Linked DNA regions of Labilibaculum sp. DW002. The protein of the gene in region 2 interacts with the protein of the main gene of each other region in a pairwise test. Links are inferred from orthologs where the notes say so. Each region holds a gene or a part of one and is shown on either strand. Other genes may lie near its edges.

Region 1 (4,658 bases), on a different replicon or contig from region 2:
AACGGATCCTTCGAAAGGATATCCACCATCAAGAATATTGAATTTACTTTCGCAAACTGGACATTCTGCAAAAACACCATCAAGTTCAACATTTTCTTCAGCTTCAACATCATGAGTACAAGTGGCATCATAAGCAGCAAAACCTGTATTTAATTTTACGACTATAATGCCATGGTTCATATAGCCTACGGGTTCTCCACCTATATCAGAAAAATAAAGTGCATTGTTAACTGAACCTAGTTCGCTATGGTAATCTAAATATAGTGTTGAGTTGATATGCCAATTGGGAACAATATCTTTGTTCTTATTATCGGAACTACACGAACAAAAAATCGTGTTTAACAGAAGGAAAAGAAAAAAATATAGTAAATTTGATTTGTTGATGCTCATTCTTGTGTTTATTTACTTTTAATAACGCTTGTATTGTTGTTTTTAGTGTTACGCAGAAGCAAAACTAAGCTTTTTATTCAATTTTAATCGTATTCGTATGGATGGTGATTGGGGAAATATAATTTATTTGATTGCTGTAGTGCTCTTTGGTATCATTAGTATGCTGAAGAAAAAGAAGCCACCTGTAGCTGTCGCCCCTCCAGAAGATGGTGAAGTTGAGCAGCAAGAATTCGAACCTAAAGAGGGTTTGGAATCAGTTTTGGAGGCATTCTTAGGAGGAGCAATACCCAAATCTCAAGTCCAAGCTGTTGAAGAAACAGAACCAGTGCGTCAGGAAAGCATGATGGAGGAATACAATCGAAGGGAAAGGGAAAAAGCTGAAGAGCGCGTGGAGACAAAAAAATCTACTTTTGGGGGCTTAGATTCTATTTCTATAGATCGTATAGATGAAATAGAAGAGGAAGAGGACGAAAGTGAAAAAATTGATTGGCGTCAGGCAATTATTTACAAGGAAATATTAGATAGAAAGTACAATTAATGTAAAAAAATTATACTTTTATAGGTTCCTGTTAATCAATACAGGAATGGATGCATTTTGCGAAATTTTACTATTCGCATCCGGAAGAGTTTCGAAGTGTCGAGATTCTTTTTGTTTTTTATAGATCGCTAGCGATCAAATCGTTTTGAATTAAGAGAATTTTAAATAGGAGGATATTATGTCTGGTTATTCATATGTAACAGCCGAAGGACTAAAAAAGTTAAGAGCAGAATTGGAACAACTTGAAACCATCGAGCGTCCAAACATATCTAAGCAAATTGGAGAAGCAATCGACAAAGGTGATTTGTCGGAAAATGCAGAATACGATGCCGCAAAAGAAGCTCAAGGATTATTAGAGGCAAAAATTGCACAATTAAGAGGTATTGTTGCAAATAGTAGGGTTATTGATGAGACTAAAATTGATACATCGAAAGTTCAGATGATGAATAAAGTTACCATTAAGAACCAAAAGAATGGAGCTGTTATGACCTATACTTTAGTATCTGAAACAGAAGCAGATTTTAAGCAAGGAAAACTTTCTATCAATACACCAATTGCAAAAGGTTTAATTGGTAAGGTTGTTGGTGATATTGTTGAAATTCAGGTTCCAAATGGTTTAATACCATTCGAAATTGTTGATATTTCTATCTAATTAAGCTTTAAAATCATAAAATAAATAAACATGGCTTCAATTTTCACAAAAATAATTAATGGCGAGATTCCTTGTCATAAAATTGCAGAAGATGAAAACTATTTTGCCTTTTTGGATATTAGTCCACTGGCATTAGGTCATACCTTGGTTATACCAAAACAAGAGGTAGATTATATTTTTGATTTAGAAGATGATGTCTTAAGTGGCTTACATATTTTTGCAAAAAAAGTAGCTAAAGCGGTTGAGAAAACAATGCCATGCAAGCGAATAGGTGTTGCGGTTATTGGAATTGAAGTTCCACACACGCACATTCATTTAGTGCCATTAAATAAGATTGGTGATTTAAATTTTGCAAACCAAAAATTGGAAGTTTCTGCTGAGCAGTTAGCTGAGATTGCCGATAAGATTCGAAAGAATTTTTAATGAATTAAAATATAGAATACGAAAGCCGCTTCATTTGGAGCGGCTTTTTTTATGCTTATTTCTTTATTCTGTCTGGATTTTTTTTCGCAAAGTCGGCCCAAGAAGTTGGTTTTGCTTTTGCCAAAGGATTATTCCCTTGAAAGAAGTGACACATGGCTATTGCGATGGCATCCGTTTCATCTGAGTTTTGCGGAAAATCTTTCATCTTAAAAAATCGCTGAAGAATGGTTGCCATTTGTTCCTTTGAGGCAAGTCCAGTACCTGTAATCGCCAATTTTATTTTTTTTGGAGCATACTCAAAAATAGGAATGTTGCGATGCAGGGCAGCAGATATTGCAACCCCCTGAGCTCTTCCCAATTTCAACATTGATTGTACATTTTTGCCGAAAAACTGTGACTCAATAGCCAGTTCATCAGGATGGTATTCATCGATAACCTGCAAAGTTCGCTGGAATATTTTTTGAAGCTTAATATATGGGTCCGTGATTTTTTTCATGTCTACGACTCCAGAAACTAAGATTTGTGGTTTTTTATCAACAACTCTTATGAGTCCGTAACCCATTAAATTGGTCCCTGGGTCAATGCCCATTATAATTCTGTCGTTACTCAATTGAATTGGCTTTTTTTACGAATTTTTGTAGAACAATTCCCAAGATTATTAAACCCAGTCCCACAAGAGTACTAATATAGATAGATTCTCCGATAATCAGATAAAGAAAGAACATGGAAATAAATGGGCTTAAAAATACCAGATTACTTATTTTATCAGTGGAACTTGTACTCTTCATAGCTTTAAGCCAAAAAAGATAAGCCAAGCCACACTCTACCAATCCAATGTAAATTGTAGCAAGAATGCTCTTCGTGTTTGGAAGTTGAAATTCACCAAAAAAAGAAATGAATAATAGAGTGTATCCAAATCCAAAAACGAAATTAAGAAAAAGCTTTTCTTTTTCCTCTCGCTGATCACGAACATTAAAGATCCAATAGAGAGCCCAAAAAATGGAGCTAACTAAAGCCAGTAAAACACCTAGGTTATTTGGTGTTTCTATCGATGTAAAAGACCCTTTGTTTGCAATTACAAGAACACCGGAAAAGCTTAGTAAAATGCATAAAATACTTTTATACCCAATTCGCTGTTTCAGAAGAGGAATCGAAAGCAAGACAAGTGTAATTGGCCAAATGTAATTAAGACTTAAAGCAAATTGTGCTGGAATAATCGAGTAAGCTTTTAGGAGCACTAAATAGTATAAAAAAGGATTTAGGAAACCCAAACTTGCCGATCGTAAGTAATCTTTTTTAGTTCCAGAGAATGCTTTTTTTAATTGAGAAGAAAACAAAAGTAAGCTTCCCAAAAAAAGCATTGCGACTGCAGATGAAATTAACAGAAGATGCATGAAATCCATGCCTACTAAAGCAATTTTAAAGGCTGTAGCAACTGTCGACCAGCAAAGAATTGCGGATAGGGCGTAGATGTATGCTTTGCTCTGTAATTTCAAAATATTCGATTTAGACCTCTTCTAAAAGAGATGAGAAAGTCATTACCTGATTTCGAAATTTGGCATCGAAAACTGCTTTTGTTTTAGGTTCAAAGCTAGTGTGATACTTGTTGAACAATTCTCGAGACTTAAAAAGTAATTGCAAAGAAAAGGTCAATCCTCCATCTTCAGTTGCAACCATTACTTTACAAAAATAACTCGACGAGAAAGTTCCTGTTTCTTTTAGCAAAGGGATAAATTTAGTTTTCATCCATTCACAAAAACTTTCTTCCATTGTATCCTCAATCAAGAAGCTTGTATTGTATATTATCATTAGTTGTTTTTTTATTTTGTGCAAAGATATCTTAAATATTACTTTCTAAAGGCTTCTAGTCGTTTTCTTGCATCAACCGAGAAAATACTATCAGGATATTCAGTTACAATTGTTTTGTAGTTTTCTTTTGCTTTTTCGGGCTTTTGCAGCTTTTCAAATAATTCAGCTTGAACGAATAAGGCCTTTGCGGCTATGGATTCATATGGATGTTCATTAACAATGGCATCTAAAGCTTCATTGGCCAAATCCATTTTGTTTGCCTTATAATAAATTTCGTAGAGCTTAAAATAGGCTTCATCGCTAAGAGAATGTCCTGTGTGATTTTTAAGAAGATCTTCAAATTTTAAAATGGCTAAAGAATCTTTGCGTTGATAGATTAAAAAATCAGCAGCAGCATATAATTTTATTGCTGTATAGCTCGTGTCCAAGGTGGTGTTATCGCTTATCAATTGCGATAGTGAAATGGCATCGTTGGCAATTAATTTCGAAGTACTGCCTTTTAATGCATCAAGCTGTGCTTTCGCCCAAATTACTTCTCCCATATAATAGGAAACCTTTGCCTTTTTAAATTTAGCATCGAAGCCAAGCTCATTGTTTCTGTTCGATTTTTCAATTTGGGAGTAAAGTAAAATCGCATCCCATTTATCATCTGCGAATAATTTTGTGTCTGCTAATTCTAATTTTAACCTTGATTTATTCAAGCTATTAATTCCTTTTTTTGCCAATGTTCTCTCTAATAATTCTATTGATTTATCAGGATTCAGTAAATAGAAAGAATTGATATGTGCATATTGAATTACGCTAGATATTGCTTTTAAATAATTCGCTTCTGTCTCAAAGAATTTT
Region 2 (4,547 bases):
ATTGATCTGCTAAGGCATTATCATTAATTTCATTTCTTAGATAGCTACCGAAAGGCTCTATCGATGGGAAAATAATTCGACCGTTTGTAGAGTTAATCGTAACACCATCAAGAAAGTCAAACATCCCATCGGGACTTGGATCTAATTGCGAATTCAAGTTATCAAGGTTCATCAACCTTAGTAAAATCTCATTCTTTCCAGCACCATCAACATCTAAATAATTCAATTGAGAACCTGCCTGATCGTTTTGATAAAGAACATTCAGAATAAAATCCTCAGCATTAACTTGGTAAGCTCCAATATTATAGATATTCTTCATCATTAACTCCCAGGTAGGAAGTGTAGGATTCAAATTAGTTCCTTTCAACAATTTCATGATAAGGGTTTGTGGAGCACTTACTCCATCGCTTGTAAATTCTCCAACTCGAAAAACTTGTCCTCGATAGGTATATTCATAGGAAACTGCCAAAACTTCATCAGCATTTAATGCTTGATTTAATGAAATGTATCCTAATTTATCATTTATCGAATATTCTGAATCTGATAACCTACGAGCATTCTCCACTTTTTCGTAATCGGTGCCACTCGCAAATCCAGGAGCTAAAGGTCCCAATGTACTTGTTACACTATTAATATCTCTAACGTTAGAGTAAGTGGTAGTCATCTGCTGATAGACATCATTCAAATCATTCCCTGGTAATGTTCCTGTTCCTATTTGGGAAAACTGTCCTGGATTCGAAATGTTAGCTGCGCTTTCACCTAAATCAACATATGCAACAAGGTTTCTAGAATTCTGAAAGTTGGAGGTCTTATTGGTTATCCATACTTCAACTTTATTGATCGAAATACCAGAATTTATAACTGGTAAATTGCGCAAGGACTCATCGTAATGATCGTAGAAATATTTAGATAAAAAGAAATGTCGATTGGCTTCATATTGATCTACAGAAATCTCAAACTCATTTTTTTGAGCGCCATTTTCCATTTCAACAACACTAGTTTCTCCTTTTTGTTGCGAAAAAATCGATGTAACCGATAATTTACCAAATTGCAATTGAGCCTTTACCCCAAATAGGTTTTGTCCTCCTGTAATTAAGGTATTTGATATTGGCATAGAAACATTACCTGCCTCAATCTTTTTTATGATTTCATCTTCATCACCGGAATATTCCAAGCGCATTTGGTTTTCGAAATCAAAAGTGGCTTCGGTATTGTAATTCACGTCCATTTTTAATTTCTCACCAACTGTACCCGTAACGTTCATCTGAATTTTTTCATCAAAATCGAAACTAGTTGTTTTTCGAAGGTTTACTGGAAGTGTAGGATTTTCAACTTTAGTTGTATTAATTCCGAAAGTTAATTCGGCAGAACCTTGTGGTTTAATTGAAATGGTATTGCTTCCAAAAATTTTATCAACAAATTGGCCTCCTAATTTCAATTCTGGAACCAACTCACTACCACCTGAATTTCCGTCGTTACGACTTCTTTCCATCCAGTAATCGCGAACCGATTTTTCCGCTTCGTATTCCTTGTACTCTTCGGCAGTCATACTAATACCTCGACGATACTCCATTTCGCCAATTCTCTTCACCAAAATATAATTTCCCGTTTCAGGATCATATTGAATTGATGTTAGAATATTCTTTGGATCTTTAAGGTAAAGAGGAGATTCTTTTTGAGAACCAAATTCCTGGTTTTCATTCTCATCTTCAAAAGGATAACGAAGCGTACTATCTTTTGCGTTTGGGTTATCTTTATGAAAAGGAGATTTATTATTAACCAATCGTCCATTTTTTGAGACAACACGCTTAGTAGTATCCTGCTGTTGTAAATTTGAAATTTGAAATTCACCACTCGAATTACGAGCATTCAAACTGTAGTTTCCACCAATGGCGCTACATAACAACAGGGTAAATAAGGTCAGAGTATATTTTAATAGTTTTTCCAATGATTGATGATTACCTTAGGTTAGTAAAGCAAATACGGTCTTCAATTATAATTGTTTCAATGCTAGCTTTATTAAATCCTCTACACTGGCAGATGGATTTGCAGCAAATAATTTATCGATAACTTTGGTTACAGAATTCTTTGCAAAACCCAACATCACTAAAGCTGATAACGCTTCATCTTTAGTAGTATTGTTCTGTGAGAAAGAAATATCAGCTATATCTGTATCTTTTCCTAGTTTATCCTTTAATTCAATAATTAATCTTTGTGCTGATTTAGCACCAATCCCTTTCACTCCTTGTAGAGTTTTCACATTACTCGACACAATAGCCGTTTGAATTTCGGAAGGTGTTAAAGAAGAAAGCATCATTCTTGCTGTGTTAGCGCCAACACCCGAAACGGATATTAAATGACGAAAAACACTTCTTTCGGAGGCATCTATAAAACCAAATAACAAGTGTGCATCTTCTCGTACAACCTGATGAAGATAAACTTGTGCATTTTTATGCCCAGACAATTTAGAATATGTGTTCAATGAAATATTTAAATAATAACCAATTCCATTCGTTTCTACAACAACTGAAGTAGGAGTTAAATCAACCAATTCTCCCTTAATGTACTCAAACATAAAAAATGATTTGAATTTTCGTTTAGTCCCTTAAAATATGCAAAAATATGCAATTTTTATAATCAATACTTCCCTTTTAACAAAAAAAGAAAGAGCGATTTACAACAAACCGCTCTTTATAGTATTTTGTTAACAATTCCTTACGAATTTTTAGCTCCTTCTGACACCTTTAAAGGATCTTTATTAATCTCTTCAAAGTTTTCTCTGTTTCTATAAACATCAATTGCCATATAAAGTGCCTTCTGAAAAGATTCCGGAGAAGCAACATTTGTTCCTGCAATAGCATATGCTGTTCCATGAGCAGGAGATGTTCTAACCTTAGATAAACCTGCTGTAAAATTCACTCCCGAATCAAATGACAGAGCTTTAAAGGCTGTTAAACCTTGATCGTGATACATCGCCAAAATTGCATCAAACTTTGAATAATCATTCGAACCAAAAAAACCATCCGCTGGATATGGACCTAGTGCCATAACGCCATTCTTTCTCGATTTTTCAATTGCAGGAATAATTACATCCTTTTCTTCTGATCCGATTAATCCATCGTCTCCTGCATGTGGATTCAAACTCAATACGGCAATTCGTGGACGTCTGATACCAAAATCTTTTTTCAAAGAAGTGTTTAAGATATCAAGCTTGCTCATGATATTCTCTTTAGTAACCACTTCGGCTACTTTTGAAATTGGAATATGTCCTGTAACAACGCCAACTCTCAATTTCTCGCTTATCAACAACATTAAAGATTTTCCCGAATTGATTCGCGACTCTAAGTACTCTGTGTGTCCTGGAAAAACAAAATCCTTCGACTGAATATTCTTTTTATTGATAGGTGCTGTTAGCAAAACATCAATACTTCCATCATTTAGATCCTTTACTGCAGATTCTAAAGATGCTAATGAGGCAGCTCCGGCACTTGATGTAGATTTACCTAATTCAACTTTTATATTCTCATCTGTACAGTTAATTACATTAACTCTTTTAGGATGAGCTTCGCTAACTTCCTTAATGTTATTCAAACTAAATCCTTCGATATCCAATGCTTTACGATGGTAAGCTGCCACCTTAGGTGAGCCGTAAATAATCGGTGTACAAAGTTCATATATTCTATTGTCCATCAAGGTTTTAATAATAACCTCGTATCCAATTCCATTTATATCACCTTGAGTTATTCCAACTTTTATTTTAGTGTCTTTCATCAAAAATATTTTTATTAATGGACTAAAAATCCTGATTTCAACTGTCTAAACCACCCATATTGATAAATGGAAGACAAAAAAAGAATCCTTAGCTATATCGTTAATATCTAATCAAACTGCTTTACACAAAAAGGCAAACAATTTGATTCTTAGATTTATATTATAGATATACATCTCTAAAAGAAGTAATATCAAGCTAATCAAATACAAAAATAGAAAGATTCAAGAAAAGAGCACTATCTTTTAACTTATTCCTATGAGCGATACTGCTTAATAAAATCAAATAGCAGACGAACACCTACACCTGTACCACCCTTACCTCTATAATTATCTGTTGCTCCAAGGTAAGCTGGACCAGCAATATCTACATGAATCCAAGGATAGTTCGTAAAATGCTCTAAAAATTTCCCTGCTGTGATCGCTCCACCATCACGGCCACCTATGTTTTTTAAATCTGCAATATCCGATTTAATCAACTCACCATATTCATCCCAAAATGGAAATTCAACAACTCTTTCGTACACTTTTTCTCCAGAATTTTTTAGTTGTTCCATTTGAAATTTGCTTTCCTCATTTCCCATTGCAACAACACCATATTTTCCAATAGCAACAGCTGCTGCACCTGTTAAGGTAGCTAAGTCAACAACAAATTCTGGTTTATACGACTCAGCATAACTCAAAGCATCGGCCAATAGCATTCTACCTTCAGCATCTGTATTTAGTACCTCAACCGTTTTACCATTGTACATTTTAACAACATCACCAGGAACATATGC

The links. Proteins that work in one complex are often made in the same cells at the same time.
Region 1: the proteins of ruvA (region 2) and ruvC interact in binary tests that used the Escherichia coli proteins (3 or more experiments, as listed by UniProt). The link is inferred for Labilibaculum sp. DW002 from one-to-one orthologs.

What each region holds. Positions count from the first base shown.
Region 1 is NZ_JAKJSC010000001.1:2,520,519-2,525,176, reverse strand. The notes cover bases 837-3,815. They hold ruvC (crossover junction endodeoxyribonuclease RuvC), read right to left. Parts: upstream 2,614-3,815; coding sequence 2,059-2,613; downstream 837-2,058. Other genes in these bases: L3049_RS09995 (DUF4286 family protein), read right to left, coding at 3,510-3,812; L3049_RS10000 (DMT family transporter), read right to left, coding at 2,606-3,499; L3049_RS10010 (HIT family protein), read left to right, coding at 1,611-2,003; greA (transcription elongation factor GreA), read left to right, coding at 1,107-1,580; L3049_RS10020 (hypothetical protein), read left to right, coding at 837-928. Outside these bases: L3049_RS10025 (Rieske (2Fe-2S) protein), read right to left, coding at 1-390; more of L3049_RS10020, read left to right, coding at 488-836; L3049_RS09990 (tetratricopeptide repeat protein), read right to left, coding at 3,851-4,658.
Region 2 is NZ_JAKJSC010000003.1:234,193-238,739, reverse strand. What follows is about bases 785-3,652. They hold ruvA (Holliday junction branch migration protein RuvA), read right to left. Parts: upstream 2,576-3,652; coding sequence 1,994-2,575; downstream 785-1,993. Other genes in these bases: pdxA (4-hydroxythreonine-4-phosphate dehydrogenase PdxA), read right to left, coding at 2,716-3,652; sov (T9SS outer membrane translocon Sov/SprA), read right to left, coding at 785-1,948. In the rest of the region: more of sov, read right to left, coding at 1-784; more of pdxA, read right to left, coding at 3,653-3,771; L3049_RS15280 (leucyl aminopeptidase family protein), read right to left, coding at 4,026-4,547. UniProt on the Escherichia coli protein: The RuvA-RuvB-RuvC complex processes Holliday junction (HJ) DNA during genetic recombination and DNA repair.